2 regions of the Peribacillus sedimenti genome follow, and region 2 is predicted to be linked to the other one. Evidence: predicted binding sites of a transcription regulator. Region 2 holds the regulator's gene; the other holds the start of a gene.
The links. The regulator NrdR, encoded in region 2, represses ribonucleotide reductase genes. The targets are predictions, from matches to a motif close to AACACNATATATNGTGTT.
Positions count from the first base shown of each region.

Region 1 (9,872 bases), 290 kb from region 2:
AGTGATGGCGATTATTTGCTTGTGGTGAATGCGGCGAATACGGAGAAGGATTTCAACTGGCTGCAAACAAACCTGATCGAGGATGTCGAACTAACGAACGTATCATCCGATATTGCACAATTAGCTTTGCAAGGCCCGCTTGCTGAAAAGGTGCTTCAAAAATTATCAGAAAATACGGACTTACGTGAAATTAAGTTTTTTAAATTTAAAGAAAATGTTCTTCTAAATGGAAAAAGTGCCCTGATATCCAGAACGGGATATACAGGAGAGGATGGTTTTGAAATATACTGCCAGAGTGGGGATGCGCTTGAACTTTGGAGGGCGATACTGGAAGCGGGAAGGGAAGAGGGGGTTGTACCAGTTGGGTTAGGTGCACGTGACACCCTTCGTTTTGAAGCCAATCTCCCTTTATACGGCCAGGAGCTGACATCGGACATCACTCCTATCGAAGCAGGGATTGGTTTTGCTGTAAAACCAGATAAAACTGCTGATTTCTTTGGAAAGGCAATACTTGCGGAACAGAAACAAAATGGCGCACCAAGGAAGATTGTCGGACTGGAAATGATAGACCGCGGAATCCCGCGCCATGGTTATCAGGTTTATGCTGGTGATCAGCTGATTGGCGAGGTAACCACGGGGACCCAGTCACCTACATTGAAGAAAAATGTAGGGCTGGCCTTGCTAAACAAAGAGTATGCAGGAATTGGCAATGAATTACAGGTAGAGATCCGCGGCAAAAGGCTGAAAGCCGTTGTAACGGAGACTCCATTTTATAAAAGGCCGCGAAAATAAGGGAGGATATCTTATGAAACATCGTTATTTGCCCATGACAGAGCAGGATAAAAGCGAAATGCTGAATGCAATCGGCGTTTCTTCAGTGGAAGAGCTGTTCAGTGACATTCCTGAAAGTGTGAGGTTTAAAGGGGAATATAACATCAAGCAGGCAAAATCAGAACCGGCTCTATTAAAGGAATTATCTCGATTGGCGGCGAAAAATGCAGATTTAAAGAGTTATACATCATTCCTGGGGGCCGGGGTATATGATCATTATATCCCTGTTATAGTGGACCATGTAATCTCCCGTTCGGAATTTTATACTGCCTATACACCATACCAGCCAGAGATTTCGCAGGGTGAACTGCAGGCAATTTTCGAATTCCAGACCATGATCTGTGAATTGACAGGAATGGATGTAGCAAATTCATCCATGTATGATGGAGGAACAGCTTTAGCTGAAGCGGCTATGCTTAGTGCCGGCCAGACACGGAGAAATAAAATATTGTTATCAAAGGCTGTTCACCCGGAATCAAGGGATGTTGTAAAGTCTTATGCCAAAGGCCAGAATGTCGAGATCATTGAAGTTCCATATAAAGATGGAGTTACAGATTTAGATTCATTGAAAGAATTAATCAATGATGAAATTGCAGGCGTTATTGTACAATATCCAAATTTCTTTGGCCGAATTGAACCGCTTAAAGAAATGGAAGAGGTTATACATGCCCAAAATTCCATGTTTGTTGTGTCGAGCAATCCTGTTGCATTAGGGGCATTAACGCCTCCTGGAAAGCTTGGTGCAGACATCGTTGCAGGGGATGCCCAGCCTTTCGGTATTCCTTCTGCTTTTGGAGGACCGCACTGTGGTTATTTTGCGGTGACTAATAAGCTGGTACGTAAAGTGCCAGGCCGTCTTGTCGGGCAGACGGTGGACGAAAATGGGAAACGCGGGTTTGTGTTGACGCTTCAAGCCCGGGAGCAGCATATCCGCAGGGACAAAGCTACCTCCAATATTTGTTCCAATCAGGCGCTGAATGCCCTTGCGGCTTCCGTTGCGATGACGGCTCTTGGGAAACAGGGTGTCAAGGAGATGGCGATACGAAATATTCAAAAATCCCATTACGCTAAGAATGCGTTAAAGGCAAAAGGGATTGAGATTGTTTTTGAAGGTCCTTCATTCAATGAGTTTGTCATAAAACTGCCAGGCTCATACAAGCAATTAAGTGACAGTTTATACCAAAAGGGAATAATCGGAGGGTTCGACTTAGGCCGGGTGTATCCAGAATTAAAGGACCATATGCTGGTTGCTGTAACAGAATTGCGAACCAAAGAGGAAATACATGAATTCGCTGTAGAATTGGGGGATGGCCATGAATAAGCAAGATCAACCTTTAATCTTCGAAATTAGCACACCCGGACGGATAGGCTACAGCCTTCCGGAAATGGATGTAGAGGCGGTACCGCTAGCGGAGCTGATTCCTGCCGATTATATCCGTGCCGAAGAAGCAGCGCTGCCCGAGGTTTCCGAGTTGGATATTATGCGGCATTACACTGCTTTGTCCCACAGGAATCATGGGGTGGATTCAGGATTTTATCCGCTTGGTTCCTGTACCATGAAATATAATCCGAAAATAAATGAAAATGTTGCCCGCATGAATGGGTTCGCGCATATTCATCCTTATCAGGAAGAACATACTGTACAGGGTGCTCTTGAGTTAATGTATGACTTACAGGAGCATTTAACGGAGATAACAGGCATGGACCAGGTTACCCTGCAGCCAGCGGCAGGAGCCCATGGAGAATGGACAGGGCTTATGATGATTCGCGCGTACCATGAAGCAAATGGAGATACAGCGAGATCCAAAGTAATCGTTCCTGATTCAGCCCATGGTACGAATCCAGCTTCTGCAACAGTGGCGGGCTTTGAAACGGTCACCGTTAAGTCGGACAGTAACGGGCTGGTAGACCTTGAGGACTTGAAAAGGGTTGTAGGGCCGGATACCGCAGCATTGATGCTGACAAATCCGAACACGCTTGGCCTCTTTGAAGAAAATATTCTCGAAATGGCCGAAATCGTCCATGATGCCGGCGGAAAGCTATATTATGACGGGGCAAACTTGAATGCCGTCCTTTCAAAAGCACGGCCTGGCGATATGGGCTTTGATGTCGTTCACTTAAATCTCCATAAAACGTTTACTGGTCCGCACGGAGGCGGAGGCCCAGGGTCTGGTCCTGTGGGAGTCAAGAAAGATTTAATCCCATTCCTTCCGAAGCCATTGGTAGTCAAACATGAAGGAGAATACTTCCTTGATTACGACAGGCCGCAATCCATTGGAAGAGTTAAGCCGTACTATGGAAATTTCGGGATCAATGTCAGGGCATATACGTACATTCGTTCAATGGGGCCTGACGGCTTAAAAGCTGTAACGGAAAATGCAGTCATCAATGCCAATTATATGATGAGAAGATTAGCGCCATTTTATGATCTGCCGTATGACAGGCATTGTAAGCATGAATTTGTTTTGAGCGGCAAAAGACAGAAGAAACTCGGCGTCCGTACCCTGGATATTGCCAAGCGCCTGCTTGACTTTGGATATCATCCGCCAACTATCTATTTTCCTCTGAACGTTGAGGAATGCATGATGATTGAACCGACTGAAACGGAGTCAAAGGAAACTCTGGATGCATTTATAGATGCGATGATTCAAATCGCTACAGAGGCGGAAGAAACTCCAGAAGTGGTTCAGGAAGCGCCTCATACAACAGTCATAAAACGATTGGATGAGACTCTGGCTGCTCGTAAGCCAGTTCTAAGGTACCAACCATAATCTCCAGCCGGGCCTTTAGCAAGGCCCGGTTTCTTTATGAGCTGCACAGGCAGGAATAAAAAAAGAATCCATTGCATCATGGATTCTTAATGTTTAGTTTTAATTTTGCCCTGCCATTGCTTAAATCCGCCCTTTAAATGGTACAAATCATTGTATCCTTTGCGTTTTAGCATTTGCGCTGCCCTTCCACTGCGCAATCCGCTTTGGCAATATAAATAAACAGGCTTGTCCTGTCGAAGTTCCTTTAATCTGGTCTTCATCTGCGTGAGCGGAATATTTCTCGCGCCCAAAATATGGCCCGCCTCGTATTCATTTGCTTCTCTCACATCAATAAGCTGGGCTTTTCTATAACCTTGAATGAATTCTTCCTGAGTCAGTGTTTTCACAGCACGGCGCTGACTGATGAAGTTAAATAACGAGTAGGCTATAAGAGCCGAAACCAGAACTATTAAAAAATATAACACAAGCAATCCCCTTTCTCTCTATAAATGGTACAAACATATTTTATTATATAATCGCTGACTTAGAAACACAAAATTAATAACATATCTTATAAAGGCTATTTTTGCCTTAATCGCTTTCTTTTAAATTTGCCGTAATTTTTGTTACACTACTATGTGGATTCATTAAACTGCTGCAATGAAGAGGGTTGAATTACAATGGAAAAACAAGTATGGGGATTTATTGATTCAGGAGACTGTTCTGCTTCGTACAATATGGCACTGGATGAAGCGTTGCTTAACTGGCATAGCAAGGGGGAAATACCGCCGGTCATCAGATTCTATGGCTGGAACCCGGCTACTCTTTCGATCGGATATTTTCAAAAGGCTGAAAAAGAAATTGACCTAGCACAAGTGCATCAACAAGGCCTGGGGTTTGTCAGAAGGCCCACAGGAGGAAGGGCAGTATTACATGAGCATGAACTTACATATAGCGTAATCGTGACGGAAGAATATCCGGAAATGCCGAAAAATGTAACGGAGGCATATCGGGTAATATCTGAAGGTATTCTAATGGGCTTCCGTAATTTAGGTATGGATGCTTACTTTGCAGTCCCAAGAACGGATGAAGAAAAAGCGGCTTTGAAGGAGCCTAGATCTTCCGTTTGTTTTGATGCACCGAGCTGGTATGAGCTGGTAGTGGAAGGAAGAAAGGTAGCAGGGAGTGCACAGACGAGACAGAAAGGTGTCATTTTGCAGCATGGTTCCATACTGCTGGATCTTGATGATGAAAAATTATTCAGCATGTTTAAATTTCCTAACGAAAGAGTCAAAGAGCGAATGATGAAGAGTTTTCACAATAAAGCGGTAGCCATTAACGATATTTCGTCCAGGAAAATCGATATACAGGAAGCAAAAGAAGCCTTCAAGAAAGGATTTGCCGAAGGCCTCGGGATTGATCTGCAGCCGTATGAACTAACTGAGGGACAGGCAGAAGAGGTAATGGCTCTGGCCAGAACTAAATACGAAAGCAATGAATGGAATTTTATGCGGTAATAATCATCGGTAATGAAATAAGCGGTTCACACCGCTTATTTTTTTTAGAAAGATACTGGAGAATTTCAATAAAATTTTTAGTACTTGTAAACTCCCTTGCGCATATATGACAGGCTATACAAGATGTCAATGTAATCCCCAAAAAAGCAACTCTTAAAATATGTTAAAAATAACTGAATTTCCAACAAAAAATGATCTTTATCTCCATATTTCTTATGAATTTATATTTTTTTGTGTTTGACAAAAATAATTCTCATGACCGATAACACAATATGTAGTATGTTAAAAAATAAATTATATACTATATATTGATTTAGGGGGTTTCGTATGATAGATTTAGGGAACATGATACTTACAAAGATGATCTATTGACTACATATAGACGCGCGGCATATAGAGACAGAAGAGATAGAGCTAAAGGAGAGGTTGCAATGTCAGTGGTAATTAAGCAAGATATGAAGGTTAATGTCGAAAGGTTGAACAAAGACATTTCTTTATTCCCCCAGGTATTTGAGATTACACCGGACATGCACAGGACAAATAAAGGTGTATCCAGGCTGGTCATGATTGACCGGTATTCTTTTAAGGATACCGGGAAAATTACTTTGACCAGCGGAGATTTTGTTGTACTGACCATCAAAGAAGATCCAAAATTCCCGGCGAGAGGGCTTGGGTACATCGTGAACATCGACTGGGAAACCAAGAAAGCCCAGGTTCTTGTTGAAGAAGAATTTCGCGGTGTATTAGACAAGCCGGAAGAGATTGAAACTGGAATTGTCAACCGTTCACTGGATGTAATTGAAAAGCCGCTTGAAATTTATTACGAGCAAATTGCAAAGCGCAACGCAGCAGGGCTTTCAGCTGTTGAAAAAACTGATGACAAGCAGAAAGAATGGTTTGAAAAATTCTATAAAGAATTGGCGGACCTAAATTTTGTGCCAGCGGGGCGAGTCCTATACGGAGCTGGTGCCGATACAGACGTAACATATTTCAACTGCTATGTAATGCCTTTCGTCCAGGATTCCCGTGAAGGAATATCTGAACATAGAAAGCAGGTGATGGAAATAATGAGCCGCGGCGGCGGCGTCGGTACGAACGGTTCTACTCTCCGTCCGCGCAATACTTTAGCTAAAGGCGTTAATGGAAAATCCTCAGGTTCGGTTTCCTGGCTTGATGATATTGCGAAGCTGACTCATCTTGTGGAACAGGGAGGCTCCAGAAGAGGAGCCCAAATGATTATGCTTTCTGATTGGCATCCCGATATTGTGGAATTCATCATTTCAAAGATGCAAAATCCTCGCATCCTGCGTTATCTCGTTGAAAATACAAAGGATGAAACAATTAAAAAGCATGCCAGGGAGAAATTGAAATTTACACCGCTGACTGACCAGGAGGCAGCTATGTATCAGGGGATTGTAAACTATAAAACAATCCCGGGTCTTGGAGGTTTCAATGAAAAGATTATTAAAGAAGCAGAATCGAAGCTTCGAGATGGAGGAAATTATTCCGTACACAATTCAGAGTTTCTGACCGGCGCCAACATCTCAGTCTGCTTAACCAAGGAATTTATGGATGCTGTTGAAAATGATTCCGAATACCAGCTCCGCTTCCCCGATGTTGAGAGCTACGACACTGAAAAAATGAAAATTTATAATGAGGAATGGCATAATGTAGGAGATGTGCGTGATTGGGAGAAACAGGGGCATAAAATCCGTGTGTATCGTACCATTCGTGCGAAAGAGCTATGGAACTTGATCAATATCTGTGCCACATATTCTGCAGAACCGGGTATTTTCTTTATTGACAATGCGAACGATATGACGAATGCGAAGGCGTATGGGCAGCAGGTTGTTGCAACAAATCCATGCGGGGAACAGCCTCTGGCTCCATATTCAGTATGTAACCTTGCTGCCGTAAATCTTGCGGAAATGGCTGATAGGGAGAACAAGACGGTAGACCTTGAGAAGCTGAAACGCACAGTCGAAATCGGCGTCAGGATGCAGGATAACGTCATCGATGCAACACCTTATTTCCTCGAAGCCAATAAAAAACAGGCACTTGGCGAGCGCCGTGTAGGACTGGGGGTAATGGGCCTTCACGATCTGCTTATTTATTGTGAGACAGAATACGGCTCCGATGAAGGCAACCAGCTCGTTGACAAGGTGTTTGAGACAATCGCCGTATCAGCTTACCGTGCATCCATCGAGCTTGCTAAAGAGCGAGGAAGTTTCCCATTCCTGCAAGGAGAAAACGAAGAAGAAACAAATCGATTAAGATATGCATTCATTAACACAGGATTTTTGAAAAAGATGCCAGAAGACGTTAGAGAGAGTATCCTCGAACATGGAATGCGCAATTCCCATCTGCTCACTGTAGCCCCGACAGGAAGCACAGGAACGATGGTAGGTGTTTCCACAGGACTGGAGCCTTACTTCTCATTCACATATTACAGAAGCGGCCGTCTCGGCAAATTTATTGAAGTGAAGGCTGACATCGTGCAAGAATACGTGGGTAGGAACCAGGATGCCGATCCGAATAACCTGCCAAAATGGTTTGTGTCGGCCATGGATCTAACGCCGGAAGCCCATGCTGATGTTCAATGCATCATTCAGCGCTGGATTGACAGTTCAATCAGCAAGACGGTAAATGCTCCGAAGGGTTACACTGTAGAACAAGTGGAAAAAGTGTACGAACGTCTTTATCGAGGCGGAGCAAAAGGAGGAACGGTATACGTTGATGGAAGCCGTGACAGCCAGGTTCTTACTTTAAAGGCGGAAGAAAACACATTTTATGAGCAGGAAGCGGCACAGGAAGCAGCAGAAAAGCAGAAGGTTGTTCTTGTTGACACGATTAATGAGCTTCGTTCTACCAATGTAACAATTGGTTCAGAGGTAGGCAACACTTGTCCGGTTTGCCGCCAGGGCGAAGTTAAAGAAATCGGCGGCTGCAATACTTGTATAAACTGCGGAGCACAGCTTCGTTGCGGGTTATAATTTATATACTACTGAAAGCTGTTTCCCCCTTTCCTCACCTGAAGGACAGGGGGTTTTTATTGTTGCCGATATTTTAATTGAAGACCAGGTTTCAGCTATAGGAGATTTCATCTGTTCCGTGAGGGTCGATCATGTAACTAGTCCTTATGACTGCCAAGAATCACCTGGCAAATGTACTGGGTACATCAAGCGAGCTTAGAATTCCAGGGAGCAGGCTAACTGTGTTTTCATTGCAATTATAGGTTTTCATTTTGTTGGCCTATTTCATCTTCAGCCATTATACGGTTTGCGGATTTCTGCTCATTATATTGATCAACGGAATCTCCCGGCATGAACCGCAGGTTTGGAAAAGTATGGTCGGTCACAACTGTCAATTTTTTCTCCTCAGGTGCTGTTGTCACATAGGTTTCATTCTTTTTGTACATAGAACATCCCTCCACTCTTATTACCAAAACTTATACATTATGACTAGCCCGGGATACAGGAAAACTATCCTTAACAGTTAGGGTGTCTCATTACATTAATTACATGAGTGACAAACATACCCTGAGCAAAAGGAGCTGTTTTGTATGAAACCTTTTGTCCCGCAGCTTGTTTATATTGAGCCGAGAGCGCTTGAGTATCCGCTCGGCCAGGAGCTGAAGAAGAAATTCGAGGATATGAATATTGAAATAAGGGAAACGACGTCTCATAACCAGATTCGGGGCCTGCCAGGCGATAATGAATTTCAAAAATACCGTACAGCAAAATCAACACTCGTCGTGGGTGTTAGAAAAACGCTTAAGTTTGATACGTCAAAGCCTTCAGCGGAATATGCCATTCCCCTTGCTACCGGTTGCATGGGCCACTGCCATTACTGCTATTTGCAAACCACGCTGGGCAGCAAGCCATATATCCGCACATATGTGAACCTCGAGGAGATTTTTGATGCTGCAAAGAATTATATGGCCGAAAGGGCACCTGAACCGACCCGTTTTGAGGCAGCATGTACATCAGACATTGTAGGACTGGATCATTTGACACATTCCTTAAAAAAGACAATTGAATTCATGGGGGAATCTGAGCACGGCTTACTTCGTTTTGTGACCAAGTTCCATCATGTGGACCATCTCCTGGATGCCAGGCATAATGGCAAAACACGCTTTCGTTTCAGTATAAATTCACGGTATGTCATAAAGAATTTTGAGCCCGGTACCTCTTCCTTTGAAGAAAGGATCGAGGCGGCCAGAAAAGTGGCGGGAGCTGGGTACCCGCTTGGATTTATCGTTGCGCCAATTTATGTCCATGAGGACTGGAAGGAAGGATATCTCGAATTGTTCAAGCGATTGCATGAATCATTGCAGGGTGTGGACACCAATGGGCTTACATTTGAATTAATCCAGCACCGTTTTACCGCCCCTGCTAAAAAAGTGATACAAAAAAACTATCCAAAAACGAAACTTGAACTTGATGAATCAAAAAGGAAATATAAGTGGGGAAGATATGGAATCGGAAAATATGTTTATCAAAATGAACAAGCAGCGGAGCTGGAATCAACCATCCGTCATTATATAAACGATTATTTCCCGCAATCAGAGGTCCAATATTTCACCTGATTTACGCAGCTTGCATGTCTATAAATAAAAAAGTAATAATTGCCCTCCCGCCGGATTAAAGTTTATCAAGGCCGGTAAAGGGAGGGCTTCTATGATTATCGACGGGGTATTTTCCGGTGGAGGCATTAAAGGATTTGCGTTAATAGGAGCAATTCAGGTATTGGAAGAGAAAGGATTTTCCTTTAA
Region 1 covers NZ_CP143547.1:3,830,052-3,839,923, reverse strand. The annotation lists gene gcvT (glycine cleavage system aminomethyltransferase GcvT) at 1-792, shown strand, start outside; gene gcvPA (aminomethyl-transferring glycine dehydrogenase subunit GcvPA) at 806-2,152, shown strand; gene gcvPB (aminomethyl-transferring glycine dehydrogenase subunit GcvPB) at 2,145-3,602, shown strand; gene V1500_RS18850 (rhodanese-like domain-containing protein) at 3,689-4,072, opposite strand; gene V1500_RS18845 (biotin/lipoate A/B protein ligase family protein) at 4,262-5,098, shown strand; gene V1500_RS18840 (vitamin B12-dependent ribonucleotide reductase) at 5,530-8,091, shown strand; gene V1500_RS18835 (hypothetical protein) at 8,328-8,516, opposite strand; gene splB (spore photoproduct lyase) at 8,661-9,686, shown strand; gene V1500_RS18825 (patatin-like phospholipase family protein) at 9,778-9,872, shown strand, end outside.
Region 1: a site for NrdR is predicted at 5,363-5,380, ahead of V1500_RS18840 (vitamin B12-dependent ribonucleotide reductase). Genes of this name have one in related genera too.

Region 2 (9,872 bases):
TGCAGCTTCTCCCTTACTTCCTTTGCATAATCAAGATGAACATCGGGAGAAACAGGGATGACTTGTACCTGTACCGGTGCCAGCCATGTCGGGAATGCTCCTTTGTATTCTTCAATTAAGAAAGCAACAAAACGTTCCATTGTAGATACGACTCCGCGGTGGATAACAACAGGGCGATGCGGCTTGCCATCCTCGCCTACATAGCTAAGGTCAAAACGCTCAGGCAATAGGAAATCCAGCTGTACAGTAGACAGAGTCTCATCCTTTCCTAATGCAGTTCTTACCTGGACATCCAGCTTTGGCCCATAAAAAGCCGCTTCTCCTTCTGCCTCGAAATATTCAAGTCCCAGGTCATCCATGGCATCCTTCAGCATGCCCTGCGCCTTTTCCCACATTGCATCATCGTTGTAATATTTTTCAGTGTCCTGTGGATCACGGTAAGAAAGACGGAAAGTATAATCCTTGATATTAAAGTCTTTATAAACAGCTAATATCAGGTTTACAACGCGTTTGAATTCATCCTTGATCTGATCTGGGCGGACAAAAATATGGGCATCATTCAAAGTCATCCCCCGCACACGCTGAAGTCCGGAAAGTGCACCAGACATCTCATAGCGGTGCATTGTCCCAAGCTCTGCGATACGGATTGGAAGTTCCCGGTAGCTGTGGATGCTGTTTTTGTATACCATCATGTGATGAGGACAGTTCATCGGACGCAGAACAAGCTGTTCATTATCCATATCCATAACCGGGAACATATCCTCCTGGTAATGCTCCCAGTGTCCGGAAGTCTTATACAAATCAACACTTCCCATGATCGGAGTGTATACATGTTCGTATCCAAGACGCTGTTCTTTATCAACGATGTAACGCTCAATTACCCTGCGGATTGTTGCACCCTTTGGGAGCCATAGAGGAAGTCCCTGGCCTACCAATTGAGAGCTTGTAAAGAGGCTAAGCTCTTTCCCCAGCTTTCTATGGTCACGCTCTTTCGCTTCTTCCAGCAAGCGAAGGTGTTCTTCCAGGTCTTCTTTCTTGAAGAACGCAGTTCCGTATATACGCTGGAGCATCTTATTGTCGCTGTCGCCTCTCCAATAAGCACCGGCGATGCTCATTAATTTGAATTCCTTTATCTTGCCTGTGGATGGAACATGAATCCCGCGGCAAAGATCAAAAAATTCTCCCTGCTCATATATAGTTACCTGATCTTCTGCAGGAATCGCTTCAATTAATTCAAGCTTATACTCATCGCCAATCTCTTCAAAGCGTCTTACCGCTTCATCGCGGCTCACTTCCACACGGTGGATATCAAGATTCTCATTGACGATTTTTTTCATTTCCTTCTCAATCTTCGGAAGGTCTTCAGGTGTTAAGGACTCTTCCAGATCCATATCGTAGTAAAAACCGCCTTCAATGACTGGCCCAACACCAAATTTGGCATTCTTATACAGGCGTTTAATCGCCTGTGCCATTAAGTGGGCAGTGCTATGGCGAAGTACTTCAAGGGCTTCCTTGCTGTCCTGGGTTACAATTTCAATCGGCCCATCAGCTTCTAGGGGGCGTCTTAAGTCGTACAGTTGTCCGTTGAATTTACCGGCGATTGACTTCTTTTTTAACCCCGGGCTAATCGAAGCTGCAATGTCTTCTGTAGTCGTTCCCCTTTGAAACTCCTTCACCGCTCCATCTGGAAAACTAACTTTAATCATTTCAGACATACAGTCTCACTCCTTCGTTTTAATTAATTCGTTTTGCCAGGGGCCTGGCTATTTCCGGGATAAACGCAAAAAAGCCCGCCCCTGTATATAAATACAGGGACGAGCTTATTAATTGTTTTATATAAACCCGCGGTTCCACCCTCGTTTCAATCCGGCTAAGCAGATCGACACTTATAACTGATAACGGCAGCATCCCGTCAGCCAATACTTACACGAATGCTTTCATAGCTGAAGTTTAGAGGTGGTAGGTGCCCTAACCGTATTAGGAAGCTTTCAGCCATGTCTTCCCTCTCTGCAAACCGTTTTTAGAATACCCATATCCTCATCATAACTTATGGAAATATTATGTTTCATAGTATGTAGGAAATTATAATTTGTTATGTACAGAAAATCAAGTCAAATTAAGAAGAATTTTAAGGTATGGATGAAGTGCTCTTTCTATAATTACTCACCAATCGGTGTCTGTACCGCGCTGTAAAAGCCTTTAACAGAACGGACGACAGTACGCTCCTCAAATATGCGGATGACAGTTTGAATCAGCCCGTCCTCCCTTTCATCCGTATATATTTGCAAGGTTTGGGGCGCTATGGAGATTAGCGGTGCAATGGTCGTCGAATCAATATACACCGGATTCTCCGACAATAGCTTTCTGTCGATCAATTTATGTATCACCTGTTTCCCCATTTCCCTAAATTGCGAGTCATAAAAGTGGAAGCCGTTATGGTGCAAAAGGTGGATTACATCCATTTTCGATTCGGTATTATTTAAAAAATCGCGAAGGGTTGCGATGAAGTTTTGGTAGTCCTGCTCCAATTTATATTCATCAATTGCATTCTCAACGAATACGAGCAGCGATTCATGGAAGGATTTCAATCGAAATGTAGCAAACGAATCAAATGAGAACGAAATGTGCCCGAGCAAAAAACTGCATAGTCCTTCATGGAGAATCTGTCTTTCTTTTGAAAAAATGGCATCGCGTGTTTCAATCATTTTTGTTTCGATAAGGGAGTACGCAATTTCTACGATTGTATCAATCTCTTCCTGTTCCCGATAAAAGAACTTTTGCCTTAGGATGTTTTCCATCAGGCTAAGGAGTTTATGTTCAAGTAGAAACCTGTAAAACACATCGCTCAGCAAATTGACGAGCTTGCCCGTATAGTTTGCCTTCATATTAACAAACAATCCCTTTTCATCTTCAAATACTATATATTCATTTAATTCCCGCCCAAATGGATGGGCAGAAACATACTGTAGCATTTTCATGGCTTCTGATGGTTTTTCAAAATGAATGTATAACAATAAAACCCCCCCTAAACCCTTTCCTGATATATGTATATGGAAGGGCCGGTTTGTTTAGAAGTAGAATGGGTACCAGTTTGGGACAAATATGACTGCTAGACTACAAAAAAAAGCAAGCCAGTGTCAGCGGCACTGGCTTGCATGGTATTCATGCCCTTCTGTTCTCTCCCTGAAGCAGAAGAGGTTCGGCAAGATATTTGATTCGTTCCATGATTCTTGCTGCCTTGACCTCCTCTTTCTCTCCTCTCTGAGAAAAGGTAAAGTGATTTTGAAGGCCAGCGTAATCAAAATTGGATGTAAAGAAGGTGGGCATATTTTCAAGCATCCTGAATTGTAAAATCGGACCTAGAACTTCATCCCTTGCCCAGCTGCTCATCGTTTCTGCACCGAAATCATCAAACATGAGCACCGGAGCTTTCTTTATCATTTCAATTTTTTCGTTAACTGTGTTATCTCCTATAGCTGCCTTGATTTCGCGTAAAAAGTCTGGAACATACACAATCATGGAAGGTATATTCTTTGCTGCCAATTCATTGGCTATTGCCCCCAGCAAATAGGTCTTGCCTACGCCAAAACTCCCATATAAGTACAGCCCTTTTTGCTTCTTGCCTTCAGCATACTCTTCGACAAAGCTGGTTGCCTTGTCGACTGCCTCCATTCGATAATCACCTCTGTCGCTCTGATAAAAATCTTCAAGTGTCGCCGACAGGATTTCCTTAGGAACGTAGAGGCTTTGGATGAGTTTTTGCTGCTTGCTCTTTTCATCATGAATAAGCTTGCGTGGACAAGCTTCATATTGCAGGTCTATCAAGTTGCCACGTATGACAAGCTTTGGGTGATACCCCTGCATCATGTTAATACAGCCGTCCAGGCTTGGGCATTTATCGCACATCTTGCTTTGGGCTGAAAATTCATAGAGTTTGCTTAAACTTTTGTCAACCATTTCCTTTGTGATACGGGAGCTGTTTTCATTCAGAAAAAGCCTGACGCTTTTGTCGTTAAGAACCTCATTTTTTAGATGTTCATAGCGTTTAAGAAAATCTGTACTGTTTGTGAGTTTGCTTAAAGAATCGCCGATTTTTTCCATTATTCATTCACCCCCTGCTTTTTAGCTTCTTCAGTCTTTCCTCCAGCTGGCGTTTACGTTCCTCGGTTTCTTTATCCGCTTTGTTTTGCTTTCTATCCGCCATTGCTGGAGCATTCTCTTCTTTCAGCCACTCCGGAACTATTTCACTCCTGGTAGCTCTTTTTTGTATATTCCTGCCATCCTTTTTGCCTTGAGCCCATAATTGATACTGGTTTTCCTCCCGTTTTGCCAGATCCATCGCTTGTTTAACAGTCTCAACCTTTTTCCGTGCCCAATGACTGGCAATTTTCTCAATATAGCTCTTAGTTAGCTTCATATCCGTCTTTAGCATTACATACTCAATGAGGACATTCACGACGCCCGGATTCAAGTTTTGGTTCATCATAATTCCTTCGATAATCTGCAAATCTGAATTAGATGGCTCCGCACCGCCAGAGAGCTGCATTAATCTTTCTCTGGGAGACACAGTTTCCAAATGGCGAATCAGCTGTTCCTCCTTGGTAACAGGCTCATTTTTTTGTGACTGCAATATCGCAGGCTGCACTCTGTCAATCAAGGAGGGCATCTCATTGCTATACTCTATCTGATACCAGTCTCTTGCCGCTTTTCGGAGGGCTTCAATATCAATTTCATTCTGCACATCCAAGGAACCAATCACAAGCTTCTGCATTTGCAGAACGTCAATACCATATAGGAAAGAAAGCTTGGCAATGGTATCCTTCACCTTTGGAGTGAAAGCCTTTGAGGGTATTAAGGAAGACTTAATGCCGGCGAGCAAAAGGTCAAAATCAAACAATTCATCAAATCCCTTTGTGTCTCCAGCCTGCGCCTTACTAAAGAAATTGGTTCCTTTTTCAGGAAGCAGCTCCTCTCTCGCTTCGTCAGTGACATATAGAGAATCCAACTGGTCTGAGGCAAATACCTCTGTAAACGACTTTGTCACATTATCATATTGGTCTGTAGCTATCACTTGGTCGGAAAAAAGCTTTTTGAGCCTGCCAAATTGGACCTTACCCACTTTTTTATACAAATAAATATTTAGCATGCCGTCCGTAAAAAATTGCTCCGGTGAAAGAGGAGCATTCAATTCATAAACAAAATTGGTTTCCTCTTCTCCTTTGTTTTTATAAACATTGAGCAGCCCTATGCCTTCCAGTTTAATCCTTGCCGAATAAATGTCTGCCAGGTTAAGTCCCATTGCATTCATTAAATTATAATGAAGCGAGGATTGTGACCAGAGGCGGTTTTCTTCCAATTCACTCCATAGAGTCATATACAAACTGACGCAAACCGGTCCGATTAAAGGCTGGTATAGCAGAGTAATTATTTTACGGTCGTATTCATGAAGAAGCCCAGCAGCCGATACCATATATCTGTCTACCGGAAGCAGTTCTTGCCAATGCTTTGTCATAGCTTCAAAACCTTTCCTTTCACTCTTTCATCGAAACACTCTCTAGGTGGCAAGCTAAAAAAGAGCCAAAGGATGATTTCTTCAGCTCTGATTTCGTTCTTTATTTATTAGTTCCTTAAGTTCATCTATGAAGACATTGATATCTTTAAATTGCCTGTAAACCGAGGCAAAGCGCACGTATGCCACCTCATCCACCTTGGCAAGCTTGTCCATTACCATTTCACCAATATCGTCGCTTTTCACTTCCGAGACCCCCTGGTTCCGTAGCTCCTTTTCGACGTGATTGGTAATATCCTCAAGTTCTTTTAAGGGAACCGGCCTTTTTTCACAGGCCTTAATCAGCCCACGCAATATTTTATCCCTGCTGAACTCTTCACGGGTTCCTTCTTTTTTAACTACAATAAGCGGTATTTCTTCCACCTTTTCAAATGTAGTAAATCGGAATCCGCATGCCTCGCATTCCCTTCGCCTTCGTATCGATTTACTCTCATCTACCGGGCGGGAATCCAACACTCTTGTTCCATTATATTGACAGGATGGGCACTTCATAACAATCAGCTCCGGAATCAAATGATTATACTTTGTAATGAAAAACAGGTGTACAGTACAGGAGAGAACTTACGGACGGATGCCCCTTCCCCGCTTTCCTGCACCTATGGTTGTAAGTTTTTGATCAAGGCCGCCGTATGCCTCGCTAATTTGCTTTCTTAACGCAGGGTAAATTCCAGCAATAGACTTTTTATCCGAAGAAGCAGTAAAGTCAACAGCTGTTTCAAATGGTTTAACAGTTATGCATGTCGCTACCAGAAATATTTTTGGAGAAGTAAGCGTTTCTATAAACATTTCTCCATGCTCCTTGGAGACAGACCGTATTTTATAATTGCGTTGATTGGAAAACACTTCTTGCAGCGAAGATAGGGCCTGGTCTGCCGTAGCTTTATAGTATCTGGTCAAAAGCTGTTCATCCGAATGCTTTTCACTTGTTTCGCACTGCTGTGAATATCTTTGGAACAATGTCTGAAACAATCCCACTTATACATCATCCTTAGACTTAATTTCAGGTTTATTTTATAAAAATTTGAACTCCCGCACACATTTCTCCGAGCCAAAGACACCGGCTCCCTGCATGATGATACCCCTATTATACATGTTTATGTGAAATTTAAATAGCGAATCAAATAACAAATGCTTATGTAAAACTTGTCACTTCACGCTTCTACCGGAATACACATAGTTTTGCATCAAAAAAGAGATGCAGTCAATTCTACATCTCTTGCGGCTTCTTCTTATAGGGCATTTGCCTTGTTTTGTTTAACTTGAACAGGACCCATGCCACGAGGAAGTTCAATAATTTCGCGAGTCTGTGCATGTAATGCTTCTGCAATATAGTCTGCAGCAATGTTAGGATCTAGATCTCCGCATGTGTAGACATCAATGCTTGCGTAACCATGTTCGGGAAAACTGTGAATGGTCAAATGTGATTCAGAAATGATGACCACACCGCTTACTCCCTGTGGCGCAAACTTATGGAAAGTTACTTCACGTACCTCTGCACCAGATTTCAATGCAGCATCAACAAAGATTTGTTCAATTAACTGAACATCGTTTAATTTTCCAACGTCACAACCCCAAAGCTCTGAAATGACATGCCTTCCCATTGTTTCCATGTTCAAGTTCCCCCTTTAAACATGATTTGGAATCTAACCCAATAATCTAACAAACAACTACCACGGGGGAAAGTTAGTCCAAAGAGGTCCTAACCCTTTAAGTAGCTATTTATGAACTATAACAAGTTCACGAGTCATAGTATACTTTGTTTATTTTTGATTTGCAATAAATCTATTTATTTTTTTAGGTTCTATATTCCTCCCCAGGTTGACCGCAATATAGAAGCATTCTTAATTATTAAAAGCCGACTTTGCAGCTATGAAATGTTTTATGTCAAAAAAAACCTGCTGATGAGAACAGCAGGTTTAGCAGGCAGGTATCCTATTTATCCAACCTTGACGTGTTGCATGCTAAGCAATTCATGGGCTACATATTTCGCAAGATCCACTACTCTTGTTGAATATCCCCACTCATTATCGTACCAGGCAAGCACTTTTACCTTAGTTTCTCCAATCACCATGGTAGAAAGCCCATCAATGATAGCAGAGTGTGGATTGCTGTTAAAGTCAACGGAAACCAATGGCTTTGTCGTAAAATCCAAAATGCCGCTTAAAGATCCTAATGAAGCAGCTAAGAAAGCATCGTTAATCTGCTCAACGGTTACCTCCTGCTTTAAATCCACGACCAGGTCTACCAGGGACACATTAGGTGTAGGGACACGGAGTGCCATACCATGAAGCTTGCCCTTCAAATGGGGCAGTACAAGCGAAAGAGCCTTGGCAGCTCCGGTAGTAGTCGGAATGATACTTTGTCCGCAAGCACGTGCACGCCTTAGGTCCTTATGCGGGTTATCTATATTTTTCTGATCGTTTGTATAGGCATGTACTGTTGTCATTAAACCATTCTCTATCCCAAATTGCTCATCCAGTATCTTCACCACAGGTGCCAGACAATTGGTTGTACAAGATGCGTTAGAAATGACATGGTGCTTATCGATTTTAAGCGCGCCCTCATTTACACCCATTACAATGGTAACATCTTCATTTTTACCTGGAGCAGTCAGAATCACTTTTTTGGCGCCAGCCTCCAGATGCTGTGCTGCTTTCTCCCTATCATTGAATTTACCAGTTGCTTCTATGACGATATCTATGTTCATCTCTTTCCACGGAAGCTGTTTTGGATCCCGGTTGTTTATTAACTGAACACGGTGGCCATTTACTATGAGAGCACCTTCCTCGGCAGCCACCTCTCCTTCAAATTTTCCATGATTTGTATCGTATTGTATTAAATGAGCTAATGTTTCTGCAGGATAGCTTGCATTAATTGCTATAATATCGAGATTACCTTCCAATATTGCCTGACGGAAAACCATTCTTCCAATTCTACCAAACCCGTTGATTGCTATTCTCGCCTTCATTTATTCGGCCCTCCAGAATTAATGTTATACTTTTTCGGATTATTCTTGGAATTAGTATAACATATTAACGAAAAAATGTGAGGACTAAATGTATAATTTTTTTAATTTTCCAACCTGTTTGTAATTTATCTTGTAAAATATCTATTTTCATCAAATTCATACAAAAAAGGAAAGCCCAAGTCGGCTTTCCTGATGTTATATACGGGTTTTTGGAAAAATACATTTTGGTATCATGCTACGGTTATGCCCAAGAATCACCATGCCAGGTTAATCCCGTCCTGGAGTTAGAAACCAAGATTTATAGAATACCCATATTATGCAAGGCGGCTTTAACCTGACGCTTCGTTTCAGAGATATCTCCATTATTATCAATGACTACGTCAGCCAGTTCTTTTTTTTGAGTAAGCGGCATTTGAGAGGAAATTCTGGCCTTAGCTTCCTTTTCATCCAGCTGGTTTCTGTTCATTAAACGTCCCAATTGAATATCAGGGTCAACATAAACAAGAATCGTTTTATCCACCATATGGGTTAGATTGCTTTCAAACAGAAGAGGAATATCCATAAAAACCGTGTTTTCTCCACGCAAGAAAGCCAGCTCCTTTTGTTCATTCATCCATGCCCTAACAGCTGGATGGACAATACTATTCAGCAACAGCCTCTTTTCTTCATTATGAAATATTATTGCTCCCAATCTGGGGCGGTTGATCGATCCGTCAGCACCAATGATTTCTTGCCCAAATGCTTCCACGATTTGATTGAATGCCTTCTCCCCCGGTTCGGCCACCACTCGTGCTGCTATATCTGCATCGATAATTATATAGCCTAATTCCTCTCTGATATAACTGCTGACTGTACTCTTGCCGCTTGCAATTCCCCCGGTAATGCCTATCACCTGTCCCATACAAAGCTCCTTAATCGTTCAAAATTTTATAACTCCGATTATGATAAGTAAAACTCCGGGAAGAAAAGTAATTTTTCTAATTAGATGGTTCTCTGCCAGCAGCTTTCCGCTCTGTACGCCTCCCCATATGAATAAACCGCTCATGGACGCTGAGATTATAGACAGAATGATAGGTGATATGCCAATCATAGCCGCCGCTATCCCAGCACCAAAGGCATCCAAAGAAAGAGCCAATCCAAGCATGAAGGCTTCAATCCCATTGATTGCACCTGATTTATCAAAATCAGCTGTTAAAGGTTTGCGCAGAATGTTGATAACTAATCCAAGAGACTTGATTTCCAGATTAATCAAAGTTTTCTCATGCTTTTCTTCCATTTGTTTTTCGGGCCTGAAATATTGATATACCACCCAGCATCCAATGAAGATAAGTATCG
Region 2 covers NZ_CP143547.1:4,124,662-4,134,533, forward strand. The annotation lists gene thrS (threonine--tRNA ligase) at 1-1,715, opposite strand, end outside; gene ytxC (sporulation protein YtxC) at 2,160-3,014, opposite strand; gene dnaI (primosomal protein DnaI) at 3,163-4,101, opposite strand; gene V1500_RS20265 (replication initiation and membrane attachment family protein) at 4,109-5,512, opposite strand; gene nrdR (transcriptional regulator NrdR) at 5,594-6,061, opposite strand; gene V1500_RS20275 (hypothetical protein) at 6,131-6,544, opposite strand; gene speD (adenosylmethionine decarboxylase) at 6,799-7,179, opposite strand; gene V1500_RS20285 (glyceraldehyde-3-phosphate dehydrogenase) at 7,506-8,537, opposite strand; gene coaE (dephospho-CoA kinase) at 8,836-9,438, opposite strand; gene ytaF (sporulation membrane protein YtaF) at 9,457-9,872, opposite strand, start outside.